4 regions of the Labrenzia sp. THAF35 genome follow, and region 3 is predicted to be linked to each of the others. Evidence: predicted binding sites of a transcription regulator. Region 3 holds the regulator's gene; each other region holds the start of a gene.
The links. Region 3 encodes PhoB, which activates phosphate uptake and scavenging genes when phosphate is short. Its sites were predicted from a motif close to TGTCATNNANCTGTCAT; they were not measured.
Positions count from the first base shown of each region.

Region 1: FIU93_RS08455 (esterase-like activity of phytase family protein) is a predicted target of PhoB. The motif match lies at 2,980-2,996, and genes of this name have one in related genera.
Region 2: FIU93_RS15735 (bifunctional 2',3'-cyclic-nucleotide 2'-phosphodiesterase/3'-nucleotidase) is a predicted target of PhoB. The motif match lies at 3,007-3,023, and genes of this name have one in related genera.
Region 4: FIU93_RS07300 (DUF1045 domain-containing protein) is a predicted target of PhoB. The motif match lies at 1,697-1,713, and genes of this name have one in related genera.

Region 1 is NZ_CP045380.1:1,823,328-1,828,754, reverse strand. Features, by position in the region: gene FIU93_RS08465 (antibiotic biosynthesis monooxygenase family protein) at 1-102, shown strand, start outside; gene FIU93_RS08460 (cytochrome b/b6 domain-containing protein) at 99-593, shown strand; gene FIU93_RS08455 (esterase-like activity of phytase family protein) at 682-2,901, opposite strand; gene FIU93_RS08450 (multidrug effflux MFS transporter) at 3,129-4,328, shown strand; gene FIU93_RS08445 (arsenate reductase ArsC) at 4,364-4,873, opposite strand; gene FIU93_RS08440 (metalloregulator ArsR/SmtB family transcription factor) at 4,890-5,228, opposite strand; gene FIU93_RS08435 (pyridoxal-phosphate dependent enzyme) at 5,394-5,427, shown strand, end outside.
Region 2 is NZ_CP045380.1:3,445,577-3,451,003, reverse strand. Features, by position in the region: gene flgA (flagellar basal body P-ring formation chaperone FlgA) at 1-304, shown strand, start outside; gene flgH (flagellar basal body L-ring protein FlgH) at 305-1,054, shown strand; gene FIU93_RS15745 (NAD(P)H-dependent oxidoreductase) at 1,244-2,008, shown strand; gene FIU93_RS15740 (lytic murein transglycosylase) at 2,141-2,947, shown strand; gene FIU93_RS15735 (bifunctional 2',3'-cyclic-nucleotide 2'-phosphodiesterase/3'-nucleotidase) at 3,154-5,136, shown strand; gene dksA (RNA polymerase-binding protein DksA) at 5,413-5,427, opposite strand, start outside.
Region 3 is NZ_CP045380.1:6,091,236-6,096,662, reverse strand. Features, by position in the region: gene pstA (phosphate ABC transporter permease PstA) at 1-1,090, shown strand, start outside; gene pstB (phosphate ABC transporter ATP-binding protein PstB) at 1,138-1,899, shown strand; gene phoU (phosphate signaling complex protein PhoU) at 1,931-2,626, shown strand; gene phoB (phosphate regulon transcriptional regulator PhoB) at 2,707-3,408, shown strand; gene FIU93_RS28045 (GcrA family cell cycle regulator) at 3,735-4,271, opposite strand; gene FIU93_RS28040 (aspartate aminotransferase family protein) at 4,713-5,427, shown strand, end outside.
Region 4 is NZ_CP045380.1:1,593,902-1,599,328, reverse strand. Features, by position in the region: gene FIU93_RS07315 (alpha-D-ribose 1-methylphosphonate 5-phosphate C-P-lyase PhnJ) at 1-160, shown strand, start outside; gene phnK (phosphonate C-P lyase system protein PhnK) at 157-945, shown strand; gene phnL (phosphonate C-P lyase system protein PhnL) at 954-1,658, shown strand; gene FIU93_RS07300 (DUF1045 domain-containing protein) at 1,805-2,554, shown strand; gene FIU93_RS07295 (alpha-D-ribose 1-methylphosphonate 5-triphosphate diphosphatase) at 2,551-3,696, shown strand; gene phnN (phosphonate metabolism protein/1,5-bisphosphokinase (PRPP-forming) PhnN) at 3,710-4,267, shown strand; gene FIU93_RS07285 (hypothetical protein) at 4,286-4,636, opposite strand; gene FIU93_RS07280 (winged helix-turn-helix transcriptional regulator) at 4,857-5,390, opposite strand.

The sequences.
Region 1 (5,427 bases), 1.9 Mb from region 3:
CAGGCCGCCATTCAGAAGCTTGGCAAAAGCGGCATCGTCGCCGAATTCAAGGGCATCAGCTTTCATGCCGCACTCTACACCGTCATTCGGGAGGATGAATGATGGCGGCCTTGCCCGTAACCGGAAACAGGCTGCTGCACTGGACGATTGCCGCTCTAACCATCAGCGCGCTGGCTACCGGCTATGCCCTGACGAACAACGAACCGTTTTCGCCCAACCTTCTGAGGACCCATCTGGGACTTGGCTTGTCTGCGGGCCTGCTCGCTCTTGTCCGCACAATCTTTTGGCTGGCAAAGGGGGCCCCTCAACCGGTCTTCGCCGTTCATTCCGGGTTGCAGCAAGCTATCGGCAAGGGCGTCCACGCCGCCTTGCGCCTCGTACCGCTTCTGCTCCTGGTCAGCGGTATCGGCATGATCGTCATATCCGGTAGCCTGGAAAAGATTGCGAATGGAACATTGCCGGGACTTGCGGCTTTCGCCGGATTGCCACCGGCAGGCCTGCACCATGCCGCAGCGCTTTTGCTTGCAGCACTTATCGGACTGCACAGTTTTGCCGCCCTGCGGCACTGGCAAAGACGAAGTTTCACGGCTTGAAAATGGCAATGCAGAAAAGGAAAGGCCCGGCTGCATAAAGCGGCCGGACCTTCGCTCAGGTCTTGGGAAGACCTTTGTCTGAAGTGCCTTAGTTCAGGCGGCTTGCCGGGCCGAGGTCGATCAGTCGGGTTTCACCCGGTGCATCATCGACACCGTCATTGTCGGTGACCAGGATCAGGCGGCCATCGGCCGTGATCGTCAGGCCTTCCGGCTTGTCGAGAACCCAGCCCTTGCCTTCGGCCAGAGCCGGCAGGATATCCATGGCGTAACGCTTCTGAACCACCGGGAGCTCAGATCCGTAGGCAGCCGGGGTCACACCTTCCAGGGAGATCGTGGTGATCTGCTTGATGGCTGCGTCTTCACCACCTTTGTTGTCGCGCTCCAGAATGGCGAATTTGCCGTCGCCCATGGAGACGATTTCCGACAGGCCGACCCAGCCGCCGGCTGCGCTCTTCGGCTTGTCGAGCGGATAGTGAACGAAGCCCCAGGACTTGTCGGCCGGGTTGTATATGGCCAGCTTCACCATGCCCTTCGGGTCGTCTTTCCACTCACGCTGAACGGCGACGGCCACCAGCGTCTTGCCGTCCATTTCGAACTCGGCAACGCCTTCAAAGGAGAAACGCGCGGACTGGGCGTTCAGCTCTTCCGGAAGCGTGATTTCTTCCTGAACCTGACCGTCGGTGCCGACTTTCAGCAGCAGGTGCTGCAGTTCCTTGTCCGGATTGCCTTCGGAAGCCAGCCAGAAGCCGCCATCCTTGGCAACGGAGATGCCTTCCAGGTCCAGTTTTGCCTGCTTGCCACCCTGAACGGTTGCATAGGCAACGATTTTTGCCGGTTTGGAAGAGATGTCCAGCGTGTAGATGCGGGCGTCATCATAGAAGCTGTCGCTGACGGCGTAGAGCTTGTTGCCGTCTTCCGGGTCTGCAGCCAGTGCGGACAGGGCGCCCCAGCCGATCGGCGCGCCTTTTTCCGGGTCGGTTTCGGACACGACCATCGGGTAGGACGGAGCTTCCGCACCGAACTTGTAGAGGGAGACCTGCGCGCGAACGTTGTCTTCCGCACTGTCGACCTCGTTGGCAACCACAAACAGGTCACGGCTCGGGATCGCAAGTGAGCCTTCCGGACCGACGTGTGTCGGCAGGAACTGGACGAATTCCGGCTCGGCGCCGGTGTCCTTGTAGACAGCGACGAAGTTGCCGCGTTCGGAATTGACGAAGATCAGCTTTTCACCGCCGAATTCACCAACCGTCACACCTTCCGGCTCGGTGCCCTTCTTGGACGCGCGCTTGGCCGGATAGTGGCCGTTGGCCATGCCAAGGTGTTCCATCTGGTTGCCGCTGTCGAACAGGACCTCGCCCTTGGTGTTCCAGATGGTGAAGCCGCGCGAACCGCCTTCGTAGTCGCCTTCGTTGGCGGTCACGAAACGCTCGTCGTCGATCCAGGCAACCGCATCCGGCTCACGCTTGACGTTTTCGGTCGAACCGGAGGCATCGCTCATGCGCGCCTTGGAAACCGGAATATTTTCAGCCGAAGCCGTACCGGCGGAGAAATGGCTGACAACTTCACCGGAGGCCAGATCGACCACGGCGATATGGTTGTTTTCCTGCAGCGTGACGACAACCTGGTTCTGGGAGTTGATCGAAACGAACTCCGGTTCCGGATCGGTCGGCGCGACTTCTGCAAGACCCGTCAGGTCGACAATGCGGACCGCGTCGCAGTTGGTCGGCGTGCCGGTTTCGTCCAGATCGAAGATCGCGAGATGGCCGGCCGGCATCTGCGGGATCACGCCGTCGTTCAGATCTTCATCGCGCTCGTTCTCGATGGCGATTGCAACGAATTTGCCGTCCGGAGAGATGGCAACGCTGTCCGGCTGACCCTTGGCGTCGCACTTCGCGGTGATACCAAGACCGTCGAGAGCGATCACGGCCAGATGGCCGGACGCATTGACGTAGTCTTCGGACGTGTTGACGCCGGCATAGGCGAATGTTTCGCCGACGGCGACCGAAGTCGGCTCACCACCAAGCGCGGTGCGGCCCATCGGCTGCAGGTTCAGCGGGTTTGCCGCATTGACGAAAACAATGGCTTCGCCCGGGCTGTCGGTGAAGACGAACGTGCGGCCGTCCTTCGTGGCGTAGATGATTTCGGCAACGGTTTCGGTGGCCTGATCCACGCCTTCCGGCAGGGTCTTGTAGACCGGGAATGTGTTGATACGCTCGAAATACTCTGCCTGTGCTGCCGACACGGCGCCAAGGCCGAACAGGACTGAAAGGCTGACACCTTTTAAAAAGCGCCCACGAAGGTCCGCCATTGCACTCGCTCCCACAAAATATCGGGTTGATGGTGCGCGCAAGCTAGTGGCCCTGATTACAATATCGGTGACAGTTGCATGAAGCTTTCATGACAACACCCAGCAAGCCTTGAATTTGCATTTCGAACACTTACATCATATCAAGGCTGGGCGGTGATCTCCGCCACCTCCATCTTCCAAACTTTCCCGCATTTGTGCCTCCGGCGCATTTTTCATCGGATTTTCCAATGCAGATCGGTTTTGTCCGCTCCGCCATTGTGCTGGGGCTTCTCGCTGCTGTCGGTCCATTTGCCATCGACCTCTATCTGCCCGCCATGCCGGAAATCGTGCAGGCATTGCAGACGGACGACGCTGCGGTTCATATGACCTTCACGGTCTATTTCATCGCTTTCGGGTTAGCCCAGTTGATCTACGGTCCGCTGGCAGACCGGTTTGGACGCAAGCTGCCCGCCTTCCTGGGCCTGATCGTCTTCCTCATCGGATCGGTCATGTGCGCGACCGCGGTCGACGTTTCAGCCCTGACATTCGGCCGTTTCGTGCAGGCCCTTGGTGCCGGCGCGCCGATGGTCATCGTGCGGGCCGTGGTCCGCGACCTCCACACCGGACCAAAAGCGACCAGGCTGATGGCTCTGGTGATGCTGGTCTTCAGCGTTTCGCCGATGCTGGCACCGCTCGCCGGCAGCCTGATCATCCAGTTCGGCAGTTGGCGCCTGATCTTTGTGGCCCTGGGCGTGATTTCCCTTCTCGCCATGCTGCAAATGGCCTTCCTGCTGCCCGAAACGCTACCGGCCGAGCGCCGAGGCAAGATCGACCCGACAGCAATGCTGCGCAGCGCCATCTACCTGATGCGTGACAGCAGGTTCATGGGTCTGACGCTGATCGGTGGCTTCTCGCTGGCGAGTTTCTTCGTCTTCATCGCCGCAGCGCCGCTGGTCTACATGACCCAGTACCAGTTGACGCCGACAGCCTTCAGCCTTGTTTTCGCGCTGAACGCGATCGGCTTCTTTGCGTCTTCCCAGTTTGCCGCCTCGCTTGGTGAGCGCTTCGGCATGGGCAGAGTGGCATTGAGGGCCGTCAGCGGATTTGCGGCAGCCAACGTCCTGCTGGTCATTCTTGTGTGGAGCGGCATCGACGACCTGCCGGTTCTGATGGCGCTCTTCTTCATCGGCAACACCTGCCTCGGCCAGGTCATTGCTCCGGTGATGGTCATGGCGCTGGAAGAACATGGCGAACATGCCGGCATGGCATCCTCCCTTGGGGGCACCTTCCAGATGGTTGCCGGTGGCGTGATGATCCTCGTCTGCAGCCCGTTCTTCGACCGGACAGCTTTGCCATTGGTTGGCGCGGTTGCCGCCTGTGCGCTCATCGCCCTGGTCATCGCACTGCTGACCCTGCGCACGTCGCGCGAAGGCCAGGCAGTCGCCTGACGCGACAACCTTGAAACCAGTCCGCCGGAGAAACGTTACACGCGCTCTTCGGCGGACTGCCCGATTTGATCGAGTTTCTTCTGCAGGGACAAACGGTCAAGCGAAGACATCGGCAGACTCACGAAAACCGAGATCCGGTTGCTGAGCATCCGGAAGGCATCGTTGAATGCGACAGCCCTTTCGCTATCGCTTCCGGAAACGGCTGCGGGATCCGGCAGGCCCCAATGGGCTGACATCGGCTGGCCAGTCCAGACAGGGCAGGTTTCCTTCGCCGCATTGTCACAAACGGTAAAGACGAAATCCATGACCGGGGCATCCGGCGCAGCGAATTCGGCCCAGTCCTTCGAGCGCAGCTCATCCGTCTTGAAATTGAGTTTGCTGAGCAAGGCAAGTGCTTCCGGACGCACCGCTCCAGCCGGTTGTGACCCGGCAGAAAACGCCCTGAAGCGGCCCTGTCCCTCCCGGCTCAGGATCGCCTCCGCCATGATCGACCGGGCGGAATTGCCAGTGCACAGGAAAAGCACGTTGTAGACATCGCCGGACATTTGATCCCCCTCAACCTCAACAGGTCTCTCCGCAGGCGATCGTCTCGATGACCTGCGCACAAAGTTCCGGATGACCACCACAGCAATCGGCCATCAGAAACGTCAGCAACTCGCTTATGCCGTCAAGATCGGCGAAGTAGCGGATCGACCGCCCCTCGCGTTCATTTCGGACCAACCCGGACTGAAGCAGAACAGCAAGGTTCGCCGACATGGTGTTCTGCCGAACGTCCAGAGCCTCGCCGATCTCTCCGGCAGTCATTCCTGCGTCACCAGCCCGGATCAGCAACCGGAAGACTTCCAGTCTGGTTTTCTGGCTGAGCGCCCCAAAGGCGCTCAGCGCATCTTTCATATCCATAATTCATGATATTTCGATTTGTCAGAAACAGGCAAGTCTTTTTCGCAACCAGGCGCAACATCTCGGACACGGCCCGATCTGGCTCGTAACCGTCATTTTCAGCAAGTCGCTTGCAACCGGCCTTCAGAGCTGCTGACCTGCCTGGGAAACCGCGCGGGGCAGATAATGAAAACACTGAAAAATCCTTTCCTCGGCAAAG
Region 2 (5,427 bases), 2.6 Mb from region 3:
GGAAGACATTGTCGGCAAGCAGGCCCGCACCACCTTGCGTGCGAATTCGCCCCTGTCCCGCAATGACGTCCAGCGCCCGATCCTGATCGAACGCGGTGAGAAGATCACTGTCACCTATGTCATGCCGGGCATGAAGCTGACTTCACGGGCCCAGGCCATGGATACCGGCGCCAAGGGCGACGTGATCGACGTCATGAACCTGCAGTCGCGGCGCATCGTGCCGGCGACGATTACCTCCCGCGGCCAAGTACGCGTTCACGCCGCCAATCCGATTGTTGCAAGCTTGAACAGCGAGAAAAATTAAATGCTGAGCACCTTTCCCAGACACCTGCTGGCAAGCATCGCCCTTTCCGCCCTCGCCGCGGGGTGCGGCACTGCCGACAAACTCGCGAATGTTGGCCAGCAGCCAGCCCTGAACGCCATTCAGGATCCGACCACCACTCCGGGTTACCGGCCCGTGCAGATGCCCATGCCGGAACCGCAGCAGGCCCATTACAATCCGAATTCGCTGTGGCAGTCCGGCAGCCGCGCCTTCTTCAAGGACCAGCGCGCCAGCCAGGTTGGCGACATCCTGACGGTCGTCGTCACCATCGACGACCAGGCCGAGATCGACAACAAGACCGAGCGGAGCCGGTCTGAGTCCAGCGGCGCCGATGTTGGTGGCGCACTCGGAACGGCAATCGACACCATCTTCCTGCCGGCAAGTTCTGCCGCCAGCGACCTTGCCAACGTCAACAGCAACTCCAGCTTCTCAGGCGACGGCAGCGTTGACCGCAACGAAGTCCTGCAGACCACCGTCGCCGCCGTGGTGACCCAGGTTCTGCCGAACGGCAACATGGTGATCGAAGGCCGTCAGGAAGTTCGTGTGAACTTCGAAGTCCGCGAGCTGATCGTCGCCGGTATCGTCAGACCTGAAGACATTACGTCGGATAACCGCATCGCCAGCGAGCAGATCGCCGAAGCGCGGATCGGATATGGTGGCCGCGGCCAGATTACCGATGTCCAACAGCCACGGGTCGGCAATCAGGTGCTGGATATCCTGCTCCCCTTCTGATCCCAAACCTTTCACAGTCCCCCGGCCGAATCCGGCGACGCGTTCTAGAAGCGCCGCCGGCCCGGCTGATGACGGGCACGATGTCTCGCTCCCCGAGCATCGTGCCCGTTCTCATTTCCAGGCCGGAAAAGACCGTTTAGGGTGTGGCCCGTTACCTGATTTGTCGCTCATTCCGGAAGACCCTACCGCGTGACCACCACCCTCATCGTTCTCGCCCACCCTGCTCAGACTTCCTTCAATGCTGCCTGGGCGCGCGCAACCGAAGCCGCGTGCCGAGCTGAAGGCGATGAGGTGCTTTGGTCAGACCTCTACCAGCTTGGCTTTGATCCGGCGGAGCGCGCAGCGCACTATGTAGAGGAGATCGTCACCGAACCTTATGACGTCCTGAAAACGCAGGAAGCGGCCTCAAAAACCGGGAACCTTCCCGCGGACATTACGGAAGAAGTCGAGAAGCTGCGCCAGGCGGACCGGATCGTGTTTCATTTTCCGGTCTGGTGGTTCGCCCCACCTGCCATCCTGAAGGGCTGGTGCGAGCGCGTGCTGGCCAACGGCGGCCTGCACGATACTTCCAACCGTTTCGATACCGGCCATTTCAGGAACAAGCCCGTTCTCTTCTGTGTCACGACCGGATCCAAGGCGAGCGAAAGTGCCCACAACGGCAAGGAAGGCGACATTCAGATGCTGCTTTGGCCGCTCGCCTACACACTGCGCTATCTGGGTTTCGATGTTCTGGTTCCCAGGATCGTCCACGGTGTTCACGGTTATCACAAGGGGGCGGCACGGGACGACCTGGAAACGCGACTTCAAAACGAGATCGAAGGCCACCGGGAGACGATCGCAAGGTTCGCAACGCTGCCGAAGATCAGCTTCAATGCCGACAGCGAATTCGACCGCGCCGGCACCCTTAGCCCGGGCGCGCCATCTTACAGCCACTTCATCCGGCACGACCCCTGATTTTGCGGCAACCGGAAAAGACGTAACCGGATTTGTCCGCCTCCACTCCTCTTTTTCCTGTATCTACCGGATGACGCTACCGCTTTTTCGGATAGAATGCCGGTAATCTTATATTGGCCCAGCGGGGATTCGATGCGCCTCCTTTCTGCATTCGTCTTTGGTTTTGTTCTTCTGTCCGCACCTTCTGCCTGGAGTGCAAGCTGCGGCAATGGCCCGGGTGGTTTTGAAGCCTGGAAACAGTCGTTCATTGCAAATTCCCAAAGCTACGGCCTCAAGAAAAGGGTCGTTGAATCGTCCCTCAAGAACGTGAAATACAACAAGAAGGTGGTCTCGCTCGACCGGAACCAGAAATCCTTCAAGCTCAGCTTCAACCAGTTCTATGCCAAGCGGGTCAACAACGCGATGATCCGGCGGGGCAAGCAGCTCGGCAAGACCTACGCCCGCATCTTCCGTGGCATCGAAAAGAAATATGGCGTTCCCGCACCTGTTCTGCTGGCGATCTGGGGGCTTGAAACCAACTACGGCAGCTTCTCCGGCAACATGCCGGTCCTGCAATCCCTTGCCACGCTGGCCTATGATTGCCGCCGGTCCGATTTCTTCACCGCCGAACTGGTCGCCGCGCTCAAGATCGTGCAGGGCCGTGACATGCAGCCGGCCGAAATGAAGGGTGCCTGGGCCGGCGAACTCGGCCAGACCCAGTTTCTCGCCACCAGCTATGTCCGTTATGCGGTCGATTATGACCGCGACGGCCGCAAGGACCTGATCCGCTCGATCCCCGATGTGCTGGCTTCCACCGCAAATTATCTTGCCCAGAAAGGCTGGCGCCGCGGCCAGGGCTGGGGCCCGGGCACTGCCAATTACAACGTTCTAAAGCAATGGAACAAGGCCAGTGTCTACGTGGAAACGATCTCGGTCATGGCTGGCCAGATCAGCGAGTAGACCCCGCTCGACGCCCCATAAACCTGCTTGACAAAACTGACGATCCGGGCAGCAATTTGCGTCATACGGTTGTAATCCTTGCGGATCAAAACCGTATGCCGCGGAAACATGCCGCCCTGCGGGCACCAGCAGCTGTCGGTCCGGCTCGCGCTGTTCCGCAAGGCTGAACGACACCAATCGCCGAGCGACCGAACAGGAGCCATTTCATGTCCAGGATCAAAGACTTATCGATTTCACGGCGCACCCTTTTGATGGGCGCGGCGGCAACTGGCTTCACGGCAGCTCTGCACCCCTATTCGGTTCTGGCCAAGGAAGGTACGGCTCACCTTCGCCTGATGGAGACCACGGACCTCCATGTCCATGTTTTCCCTTACGACTACTACAGCGACAAACCTGTCGACACCGCCGGCCTCGCCCGGACAGCCACACTGATCCGCGATATCCGGAACGAGGCGACAAACTCGGTTCTGGTCGACAATGGCGACTTTCTGCAAGGCAACCCGATGGGGGACTATGTCGCCTATGAACGCGGCATGAGCGAAGGCGACCTGCACCCAGTCATCAAGGGCATGAACGTCCTTGAATTCGATGCGGCAACACTCGGCAATCACGAATTCAACTACGGCCTGGACTTCATGATGAAGGTGCTGGCCGGTGCCAATTTCCCCGTCGTCTGCGCCAATCTTGTCAAGGGCAGCACGCTGGCCGGTAACCCGCGAGACGACGCCCTTTTCCTGAAGCCCTACGTGATCGTTGAAAAACAGGTCACCGACGGTGCCGGCAAGTCCTATCCGATCAAGATCGGCTTCATCGGCTTCGTGCCACCGCAGATCATGAACTGGGACCGCCGCCACCTGGAAGGCAACGCCAATGCGCGTGACATTATCGAAACCGCCAAGGCCTTCGTCCCGGAAATGCGCGAACAGGGCTGCGACCTTGTAATCGCCCTCTCCCACTCGGGGATTGACGCCAACGACTATTCCGAAGGCATGGAAAACGCCTCCCTGCACCTTGCCGGCGTGGACGGGATCGACGCCGTCTTTACCGGTCACCAGCATCTGGTCTTCCCCGGTCCCCAGTATGAGGGACTGCCGGGTATCGACAGCGAGAAAGGCACGTTGTTCGGCAAGCCTGCCGCGATGGGCGGTTTCTGGGGATCGCATCTGGGCGTTATCGACCTGATGATCGAACGCGACGGCAACGGCTGGCGTGTCGCCAATTTCATGACCGAAGCACGCCCGATCTACGAAAAAGAAGGTCGAACCGTGACACCTCTGGTGGAGAGCCAGCAGGATGTACTCGATGCGGTGAAGGAAGATCACGAGGCAACCCTTGCCTATGTCCGCCGCCCCGTCGGCAAGACGTCGGCTCCCTTGCATTCCTATTTCGCCCTCGTGGCCGACGACCCGAGCGTCCAGATCGTTTCAAAGGCGCAGATCTGGTACATCGAACAGATGCTGAAGGGTACGGAATGGGAAGGCCTGCCGGTACTTTCCGCAGCAGCGCCTTTCAAGGCCGGCGGTCGTGGCGGCCCGGACTACTACACCGACGTTCCGGTCGGCGATGTCGCCATCAAGAACGTGGCCGATCTCTACCTGTATCCGAACACCATTCGCGCGGTCGCCATCAAGGGCAGCACGGTGAAGGAATGGCTGGAACGTTCAGCCGGAATTTTCCAGGAAGTCGAGCCGGGCAAGGCCGACCAGACACTGATCAACCCGGAGTTTCCAAGCTATAATTTCGATGTGATCGACGGTGTCACCTACCAGATAGACCTGAGCCAGCCATCGAAATATGACGCGAAAGGCAAAGTCCTCAATCCGGACGCCAGCCGCATCGTGAACCTGGAATTCAACGGTGCACCGCTTGATCCTGAAGCAACCTTCGTGGTCGCGACCAACAATTACCGTGCAGGTGGCGGCGGCAATTTCCCCGGCATCAGCGACGACGTTGTCGTTTTCGTCGGCCCGGACACCAATCGCGACGTCCTGGTGCGCTACATTGTCGAACAGGGCACGATCAACCCTTCGGCAGATGCCAACTGGTCGTTCAAACCGATGCCGGATACGAGCGTCCTGTTCGAAACCGGCCCGGGTGGCACGGAACACGCCGCCTCCGTGGAAGGTGTCCGGATCGAACCGGCAGGCGACGGTGCAGATGGTTTTGCCCGTTACCGGATCACACTTTGAACGGTCACGGCTTTCGCAAGCCTGCTTGAACGAGCAGCTCCCCAAAAACTTATCCTGAGGAAGCGCATAGCGCTGTCTCGAAGGATGGGCCGCATGCTTGTGAGCGTGCTGCCCAACCTTCGAGGCGGACCTGACGGTCCTCCTCAGGGTGAGGCATGCGGGCGGTCGGCATGGGAAAGCAGCCAACAGACATAAAAAAACCTTCCCACGAGGGGAAGGTCTTGAAAGTCGTTACGGATCTGCCGTCTGTGCGGCAAACCGGCCGTTTTCTGGAAATCAGTCGTCGCGATA
Region 3 (5,427 bases):
CGAAGCGGAAAAGTCGGTGGTCAAGACCTCCAAGTATCGGGCCATCATTGACGACGCCTTTGCCAAGGAACTTGCCGGTCTCAACATCACCACCGACATGTCGGCAAAGGACCTGCAGAAGCTGTTCTCCTCAGGGGCTGCCGCAACGGTTCGTGACTATGCACTTGCCAACCCGGACAAGATCGGCACGACGGTAACCTTCGAGCTGATCGCCTCATCCCGTGTCGACGGCTACCTGAAGGGCCGCGTCAAGCGCGAGGATCTTGCCGAAGACAAGAACCTGGATGCCGCACACCTGGATCTGGCTGACCAGATGCAGTCCGCCGGCATTCTGGAGAAGCGCTTCAACTGGGCCTTCATCACCGGAACCGATGCTTCCGACAGCCGTCCGGAGCAGGCCGGCATCGGGGCGTCCATGATCGGGTCGCTGTTCATGATGCTGGTGGTGTTGTTCCTGTCGCTGCCGATCGGTGTGGCTGCTTCCATCTATCTGGAAGAATTCGCTCCGCAGAACAAGTTCACCGATCTGATCGAGGTGAATATCTCCAACCTGGCCGCCGTTCCGTCCATCGTGTTCGGTATTCTCGGTCTGGCGGTCTTCATCCAGTTCATGCATCTGCCGCAATCTGCACCGCTGGTTGGTGGCCTGGTGCTGACGTTGATGACACTTCCGACGATCATCATCTCCACCCGCGCCTCCTTGAAGGCCGTTCCGCCGAGCATCCGCGATGCGGCCCTTGGTATTGGCGCCTCCAAGATGCAGTCGATCTTCCACCATGTCCTGCCGCTGGCAATGCCTGGCATTCTGACCGGCACGATCATCGGTCTGGCACAGGCGCTTGGGGAAACCGCTCCGCTGCTGCTGATCGGGATGGTCGGTTTCATCGCCTCCAATTTCCCGGACGGTGTGGCTGCCGGTTTCTTCTCTCCGAACTCGGCCATGCCGGCCCAGATCTACGAGTGGGCGAAACGCGCCGACCCGGCTTTCTATGAACGCGCTTGGGGCGGGATCATCGTGCTGCTGGTCTTCCTCATGACCATGAACATTATCGCTATCATCCTGCGCCGCAGGTTTGAACGCCGCTGGTAAGGATTGCTCCGATGAACGAGATGCCGAATTTTGAACAGGCGAAAACCATGACCGACAGCAAAATTTCCGCGAACAAGGTGCAGGTCTATTATGGCGATACCCACGCCATCAAGGACGTGGACATCGAGATCCAGCCGCGGTCCGTGACTGCCTTCATCGGTCCCTCCGGATGTGGCAAGTCGACGTTCCTGCGGACGATCAACCGCATGAACGACACCATCGACATCTGCCGTGTGGAAGGGTCGATCAAGATCGACGGTGAAGACATCTACGATCCCAAGGTCGATCCCGTACAGCTGCGCGCCAAGGTCGGCATGGTTTTCCAGAAGCCGAACCCGTTTCCCAAGTCGATCTACGACAACATTGCGTACGGTCCGCGGATCCATGGTCTGGCCCGCAACAAGTCCGAGCTTGATGAAATCGTTGCCTCCAGCCTGCAGAAGGCCGGGCTTTGGGAAGAAGTCAAGAACCGTCTGGACGAGCCGGGCACCGGCATGTCGGGCGGTCAGCAGCAGCGTCTGTGCATTGCCCGTGCGATTGCCGTCAGCCCGGAAGTGATCCTGATGGACGAACCGTGCTCGGCGCTTGACCCCATCGCGACTGCGAAGGTGGAAGAGCTGATCGACGAACTGCGGGAAAACTTCACCATCGTGATCGTGACCCACTCGATGCAGCAGGCTGCCCGTGTGTCTCAGCGTACCGCGTTCTTCCATCTGGGTGTTCTGGTGGAGGAAGGTCTGACGGAGGACATCTTTACCAATCCGAAGGACAAGCGTACGCAGGACTATATTACGGGCCGCTTCGGCTAAGCATTTTTTAGGTTTCTGAAGGGGACACAGGATGTCTGAACATACAGTCTCGGCTTACGATGACGAACTGACGGCCATGGCCGGCAAGGTTGCCGAAATGGGTGGTATTGCCGAAAAGGCTTTCGCCGATGCGGTGTCCGCGCTGGTGTCGCAGGATCTGGAGCTTGCCAAGGCGACGATCAAGGGCGATGTCCGTCTGGACAGCCTTTACAACGAACTTGAAGTGAAGCTGATCGAGCTGATCGTCCGCCGCCAGCCGATGGGGCAGGACCTGCGTGAAATCACCGCCGCAACGCGCATTGCCAATGACCTGGAGCGTGTTGGCGATCTTGCCAAGAACGTTGCCAAGCGCGTCATCGCCATCGACAGCGACTTGCAGTCCAAGAAGCTCGCGATCGGTGTGGAGCACATGACGGAACTCGCTCTTTCGCAGCTCAAGCAGGTGCTGGATGCCTACGCCCGCAAGGATGCGGAAGCCGCCCGCCGGGTTCAGGAAGCCGACGCCGAGGTCGACGCGATCTACACGTCGATCTTCCGCGAACTCCTGACCTACATGATGGAAGACCCGCGGGTCATTACCCAGTGCGTCCATCTCTTGTTCTGCGCAAAGAACATCGAGCGCATCGGCGATCACGCGACGAATATCGCCGAGAACGTCTACTACATGGTCACTGGCGAGCGTTTGCCGGAAGACCGGGCAAAGGTCGACGAAACAGGCGCGGTCTGACCCGCCGGTAATCGTCGGATTTGCAGAAGATCTTAACGGCCGGCGCTTCGGCGCCGGTTGCGGTAATTGGAGCGAGATGTATGCCGAAGGTGCTCATCGTTGAAGACGAAGAACCGCTCAGCCTTCTATTGAGATACAATTTGGAAGCGGAAGGGTACTCGGTCGAGTCCTGTGTCCGGGGTGATGAGGCGGAAATCCGCCTGCGGGAAAGCCTGCCGGATCTGTTGCTGCTCGACTGGATGCTGCCGGGCCTGTCCGGAATTGAACTGTGCCGCCGCCTGCGGGCGCGCGAGGATACCGAGCGCCTGCCGGTCATCATGCTGACGGCACGCGGTGAGGAAGCAGAGCGCATCCGCGGTCTGTCGACCGGTGCCGACGACTACGTGGTCAAGCCCTTCTCGGTACCGGAATTGATGGCCCGCGTGCGCGCCATCCTGCGCCGGGCAAGCCCGGAAGTGGTGTCCAGCATGTTGCGGTCCGGCGATATCGAACTGGATCGTGAAACGCACCGCGTTCGCCGCAACACCAAGGAAATACACCTGGGGCCGACGGAATTCCGCCTGCTGGAATTCCTGATGACATCGCCTGGCCGTGTCTTCTCCCGCGAACAACTGCTGGATGGGGTCTGGGGTCACGATGTCTACGTGGACGAACGCACTGTCGATGTTCACGTCGGTCGCTTGCGCAAGGCTCTGAACAAGGGCAAGGCAAAGGATCCTATCCGTACCGTCCGTGGTGCCGGATACGCCTTCAATGACCAGTTCACCTCTGCCACTGCCTGAGGGCAACTTGCAGAATGGAATTAAGGAGCCCGCTTTCTAGCGGGCTTTTTGTTTCTCAGCGGTTATGTGCCTTTCGCGGAGCAAGGTTCTCTTCTGCGACAACCCCATCAGTTGTGTCGGTGTCGGGGCTGATCCTGCGGTCCCTGTCGTGGCGGAGTGGTCAAACAAGGTTTGTTTTGATGGAACGGAAACGGCATGGAGCGGTGCCAAGAACAAGCCGTGGGAGGTCACTGGTCGGGGTCGGGCATCTGGTCAATGGAAGGCCCAAACAAAAAAAAGCCCGCCAGATGGCGGGCTTTCTCATGAATTGGTTAGGTGCGAGGCTATCAGCCTGCCTGAGCCATCGTCTTGCGATCGCGGCGGCGGTCGGCGACCGGCTGATACGCGATCTTGCAGTGATGAGCGCAGTAGGGGACGCCGGCATCGGACTGGCGGCCGCAGAAGTAGAAGTCGTCGGTCGCCGGGTCGCCAATCGGCCATTTGCAGGTCCGCTCGGTCAGCGTCAGGATGGTAGCCCGCTGCGAGATCGGAACGAGCTCTGCAATCGGCTCTACGCGCGGCTTGGCAGCCACCACTGGTGCAGGCGAGATGTCTGCTTTCAGGGCCGTTGCGCCGATCGACTGCGGATGTGACGTCGTCGGTTTCTTCGGCGCTGCACCCGTTGCAGGAGCTGCGGTGCGCGGCCGGCGCGGCTTGGCGCTTGAAGAGGTGGACTTGGCGCGGCCGGACAGGCCAAGGCGGTGCACCTTGCCGATCACGGCGTTACGGGTAACACCACCCAGTTCGCCTGCGATCTGGCTTGCGCTCAAGCCGTCGCCCCAAAGCTTTTTGAGAAGCTCAACTCGTTCGTTTGTCCAACTCATTGCCGCACCCTTTAGTTTGACCGTCCTGCGGCCATTAACCCCGTGTTAAGCATGCGCAAGCACGCTTAATGCTGGCAGATCTAGTGCCTCTTGGTGATTTGCCTCACGAGATCTCGTGTCTGATTGCTGAGAGGTTACAATAACGTTAATTTGTCAGGCAACCACTCGACCCAAACCAGTTGGGGATGAAACGACTTTTCCCCAATTATGGCGAGGTCATTGAGAATTTTATGAAATCCGCCCTCCGCGGCACATGAAATGTCTTGTGCGCCATTTCCATTGACAGTGCATGGTACCGGCAGTGTATAAGAAAGCCGCTGCGTGCCGCCTCATCGGGGCGGCACGTTGCGTTTTGGCCCTTCGGCATCTTTTCAAGGTGACGGCCCGGCGTCGGGGCGACGCAGGGGACAGCAGGGGCGTTTAAAGGAGACAAACGAGGTTATGTCCGCGACTGCACTATTCGGAAATTACGCAAGATCGAACCTGTCTTTCGATCATGGGGAAGGCGTCTGGCTGGTTACCACCGATGGCCGACGATTCCTCGATTGCGGTTCCGGCATCGCGGTCAACGCACTCGGTCATGCCCATCCGCATCTGGTCAAGGCATTGCAGGATCAGGCAGCCAAGCTGTGGCATACCTCCAACCTGCACCAGATCCCGGATGGCGAACGGCTGGCGCAGCGCCTGTGCGCGGAAACCTTTGCCGACAAGGTGCTGTTCGTGAATTCCGGTGCGGAAGCGATGGAAGCTGCCATCAAATGCGCGCGCCGTTATCATTATGACAACGGCAACCCCGAGCGGTTCCACATCGTGACCTTCGAAGGCGCTTTCCATGGCCGGACCATCGCGACCATCGCGGCTGGCGGCCAGGCGAAATATCTTGAAGGCTTTGGCCCGAAGGCTCCCGGTTTCGACCAGGTGCCGGCAGGAGACCTGGATGCGCTGAAAGATGCCATCGGACCGCAAACGGCCGCGATCGCGATCGAACCCGTGCAGGGCGAGGGCGGTATCCGCGAAATTCCGGCCGATTTCCTGCGTGCGCTGCGCAAGATCTGTGATGACAACGGCATTCTGCTGATCTTCGACGAGATCCAGACCGGTGTCGGACGGACCGGCAAGTTGTTCGCTCACCAGTGGACGGGCGTGGAACCGGATC
Region 4 (5,427 bases), 1.7 Mb from region 3:
CGACGAGGTGATCCTGGATGACAAGGGCGGGCGCATGTTCGTCTGCTCCGACAGCGACTATTGCGAGGAACGGCGCGCGGACGGCCATCTCGGTCCGATGGCGGCCGATCCGGCGGCACACCAGTTCGGCGCCACCCAGGCAGAGGAGACCGCCCGATGAACGCCTTTCCCTCCGCCGACCCGCTGCTGCAGGTTCATAACGTCACCCGCTATTATGGCGACCGCATCGGCTGCGCCGATGTCTCCTTCGATCTCTGGCCCGGTGAGGTGCTTGCCATCGTCGGCGAAAGCGGATCCGGCAAGACCACGTTGCTCAACTGCCTGTCGACACGTCTCGCGCCGACGGCGGGAGCCATCGAATACCGCATGCGCGACGGCACCATGCGCAACCTCTATCAGCTGACCGAGGCCGAGCGCCGCCTGCTGATGCGCACCGACTGGGGGTTCGTGCACCAGAATGCTGCGGACGGGCTGCGCATGAACGTTTCCGCAGGCGCCAACGTCGGCGAAAGGCTGATGGCGGTTGGCGAGCGCCACTACGGCAACATCCGCTCCACCGCCGACGACTGGCTGGGACGGGTGGAAATCGACAGCGACCGGATCGATGACGATCCGCGCTCCTTCTCCGGCGGCATGCGCCAGCGCCTGCAGATCGCTCGCAACCTCGTCACGAGACCACGGCTGGTCTTCATGGACGAGCCGACCGGCGGTCTGGACGTCTCCGTGCAGGCACGTCTTCTCGACCTCTTGCGCCGTCTTGTGGCCGATCTCGGACTTTCCGTGGTCATCGTCACCCACGACCTTGCGGTCGCCCGGCTGCTGTCGCACCGGATCATGGTGATGCGCCACGGCAACGTCATCGAAAGCGGCTTGACGGACCAGGTTCTCGACGATCCGCGCGAGCCCTATACCCAGCTGCTTGTTTCTTCCATTCTCCAGGTATGAGGACCGAAATGCCCGTACGCCTCTATCTCAACAACGTCGGCAAGTCCTTCACCATGCACCTGCAGGGCGGAACCGTCATTCCCGTGGTCGAGAAGGTCGAATTCTCGGTAAATTCCGGCGAATGTGTCGTCCTTGGCGGCCCCTCCGGTGCTGGCAAGAGCTCGATCCTCAAGATGATCTACGGCAACTACCGCTGTGACGAGGGTCAGATCCTGGTGACGGTTGGCGATGAAATCGTCAACATTGCCGGGGCCGAGCCGCGCAAGGTCCTGCGCCTGCGTGAAGACACGATCGGCTATGTCAGCCAGTTCCTGCGCACCATCCCGCGTGTTTCGGCCGAAGACGTCGTCGCCGAGCCGCTTATCGCCCAGGGCACCAGCGAGGCAGAGGGCGTCGACAAGGCCCGCTCCCTGCTGTCGCGGCTGAATGTGCCCGAGCGCCTCTGGACCCTGCCACCCGCCACGTTCTCCGGCGGCGAGCAGCAGCGCGTGAACATCGCGAGGGGATTCATTGCCCATTATCCGATCCTGCTGCTGGATGAGCCTACCGCCTCTCTCGACGCTGCCAACCGGGCCGTGGTCGTGCGTCTGGTGGAAGAAAAGAAAACCCAGGGCGTTGCAATGGTGGGCATTCTTCACGACCAGGACGTCCGGGAACAGATCGCCGACCGTATCATCGACGTGACCGGTTTCAGCGCGGAGGCAGCCGCCTGAGCCACGAGATGAGGAAAGGCTTGCAGACGGGCGGAAACTGTCACAGAAAAGTCACCGCCCGCCTTTAGGTCACTCCCTCAGAAAGTTGAAGGATGTGGCCCTGCCACATCCCGGCCAAACCACATTTCAAAATCGCGATTTTCTTCATGCGCTACGCCCTCTATTTCGCCGCCGATGCCGACGACCGCCTGATGCAGCTCGGAAATTCCTGGCTCGGGCGCGATCCCTTTTCCGGCACGGCCCTTCCGCAACCGGAGCTGCCCGGCATGACATCGGCACGTTTCCAGGAGTTGACGACCGACCCCCGGCGCTATGGATTTCACGGGACTTTGAAAGCCCCGTTTTCCCTTGCAGCCGATCAGACCGAGGCAGACCTGCTGGACGCCTGCGCAGCATTTGCTGCAGAAATCGCCCCTTATGAGATAGAAGCGCTCGGCGTGAACAGGCTTGGCCGTTTTCTGGCACTGACCCCTGAGGCAGAAGAGCCGGCCCTGCGCGCCTTCGCCGGCCTGTGCGTGCGTCGCTTCGAGCCGTTCCGCGCACCACTGTCCGAGGCGGATCTTGAGCGCCGCCGCAAGAGCGGACTGTCGGAAAGGCATGACACCTATCTCGTCAGGTGGGGCTATCCCTATATCTTCGATGAATTCCGCTTCCACCTGACCCTTTCCAACAAACTGGAAGACGACACCGATATGGAGCGGATGGCAAATGCCGCCCAGGACCACTTTGCGGATGTCATCGGCAAGAAGCGGCTGTGCCGCCACGTTGCGCTCTACACCGAAGCCGAACGCGGCGCGCCTTTCCAGGTCCATACCGTCTTTCAGCTGACCGGCAGCGTCGCTCCCGCCGACGCGCTCAGCCAGGCCGAGCGTCTTTCCCAAGAGGAATCTGCATGAGCAAGCATCCCAAAGTCTTCAAGAATGCCAGTCTGGTTCTCGCAGGCGAAGTGTTCGACGGTTCCCTGACGGTCGATGATGCTGGTCTGATTTCCGGCATCGGGTCACCGACCGAGGTCGACGGGCATGATTGCGAAGGCGACTACCTGCTGCCAGGCCTGGTCGAACTGCATACCGACCACCTCGAAACCCACTATGCGCCGCGTCCCAAGGTGCGCTGGAGCCCGGTTTCCGCCGTGCAGGCCCACGACGCCCAGATCGCATGTTCCGGCATCACCACCGTGTTCGATGCGCTGCGCGTCGGCATGGATGAAGACGCGGACCTTGGCTATTCGGATATGCGCGCGCTTGCGGATGCCATTGAAACCGGTCAGCGGGAAAACCGCCTGCGCGCCGACCATTTCATCCACCTGCGCTGCGAAGTGTCTGCACCCGACGTGCTCAGCGCCTTCAAGGTGTTCGAGGACGACGACAGCATCCGCCTGATCTCGCTGATGGACCACACACCCGGCCAGCGCCAGTTCGTGTCGATGGATGCCTACAAGATCTACTATCAGGGCAAGAAGGGCTTCACCGACGCCCAGATGGACGACTTCATCCGCAAGCGCCAGGCGCGCGCCAGCAGTCTTGCCCCTGAAAACCGCAAGCATCTCTCGGCCATCGCCCAATCGCGCGGCATCGCCATCGCCAGCCACGACGACGCCACCACTGCCCATGTGGACGAGGCGATTTCACTGCAGACGAAAATCGCCGAGTTTCCAACCACGCTGGAAGCCGCCAAGGCTTCGCACGAAGCCGGTATGGCTGTTCTGATGGGGGCGCCGAACGTCGTGCGCGGCGGATCCCATTCCGGTAATATCTCGGCGAAGGCGCTTGCCGAAGCGGGCGTTCTGGATGTGCTCTCCTCGGACTATGTGCCGATTTCGCTGCTGCAGGCTGCGTTCCAGCTGGCTGCGGAGGTCGAGGCGATTGCCCTGCCACAGGCAGTCGCCATGGTCACGGCGACGCCCGCGAAGGCCATTGGCCTGCAAGACCGCGGCACCCTGGAACCCGGCCTCAGGGCCGATCTCATCCAGGTGAAAATGGTTGGTGACATCCCGATCGTGCGCGGTGTCTGGCGCGAGGGCAAACGGGTTGCCTGAGGCTGCGTCAGACATGACAGAAAAACTCGGCCCCGGCCGCATGGTGCTCGTGGTTGGGCCGAGCGGAGCCGGCAAGGACACATTGATGGCCGCACTCAAGGCCCGTCTGGCGGGCCGGACGGACGTCAGCTTCGCCCGGAGAGCGATCACCCGACAGGCCGATGTCGAGGCCGAGGATCACGACACGCTTTCGCGCGCCGAATTCGATCAGCTGAAAGCTGCCGGAAAGATTGCCCTGTGCTGGGAGGCCCACGGGCTCGGCTACGTCATCCCGCAAAGCTACGACCGGGCAATCGAAGCGGGCGCAACCGTGATTGCCAATGGCTCGCGCAAGGTGTTGAAGCACGCAGAGGACAAGTACCGAAACGCCAGCGTTCTGCTGATCACCGCGCCAGTCGAAGTCCTTGCCGAACGCCTCGCCGCACGTGGCCGCGAAAGCAGACAGGAAATAGAGGAACGGCTGCGCCGTGCCGACCTTGAACCGGAAAACGTCGCCAATCTGATCCGCATTGAAAACACCGGCACGGTGGAGGATGCGGTCGACAGGATGGTCGCCGCACTCGGCCTTTGACCTCAACCGTACCCGTCTCTAATCCGCAAACGCGCTCTGAACGGCCTGACTGAAAATCAGGGCCCTGGCATCCAGTGCGTCCTGATGATCACCGTCGAACGCGTGAACCATGGTGCGGAACTGTTTTGCTTCTTCGCCCAGTTCGGGCTCCCCGACCGCCCGGCGGAGATGGATCAGGGCGTGTTCGTGCCTGACCACAAGGTCTGCCAGATGGAGGGCGGAACCGATCATGTAGGCCCGATACTGCAGGCGTTTGACATGATCGAGCCTGTGAACATCCGGTTCCTGCAAAAGCTGCCAGAATCCGATGACATTCCTGCAAGCGGTGCGCATCAGGCGACCGCATTTCTCTTCGTCTGACCGGGACATGCTTGCCTCGCAAGATTCGCCTCGACCACTCAAGCGTAGCGCTACACCCGGAAACTGCAATGAACCAGAAGAGTCATGATGCGTCATTACACGCCCAGATTCATTGATTTCGAAATTATTGTTCTTGGACAAAGACTTGTGCGGTGGACTGCGGCCGGAAAAACTTCATTTCGAGGCCAGAAAATACAACCATAGGGTAGAACTTTGGTTCACATCCGGGTCAACGGGCATCCGCAGCGATCGCCTGGTTGATTTTCAAACCCGCATTAACGGCGTGATAGATCGGGAAAGGTGTGCGCTGTGACAGGTCAATGTCCCGCCTCAGCCACGCCTGCTCTTCCAGAACACCAAGGGACTTCGACAGGGCCCGGTCCGTCACCGGACCGAGGTCTGACTTGATCGCCGAAAACCGGCTTGGCGCCCCGGTTACTGCCAGGATAGGCACCGTCCAGCTGCGTCGCAGTACCGAAAAGGCATCCTCGTTCGGAACGATCTCCTCGATCCGGCTCGCCATGGCAGCAACAACCTTGCTTTTGTCCGTCAGCCGAAACTCGGGCCGCAGGGGATGGCCGTGGCCGGGGTTCCGCTCCAGCAGTCCAAGCTGGAACAGATGTTCAAGGCTTGCTGCAAAAGAACTGCGACTCGCCCCTGTCGCCGCGATCAACGGGGCTTGCCGACCGGAAACACCTGCATGCAACTGAGCCAGAATTTTCAGCGACCAGGCTTTGGATGTGAGGTTGACAAGAAGCTGCATATTCATATTTTATAGCTACTATACTTTTGATACATAG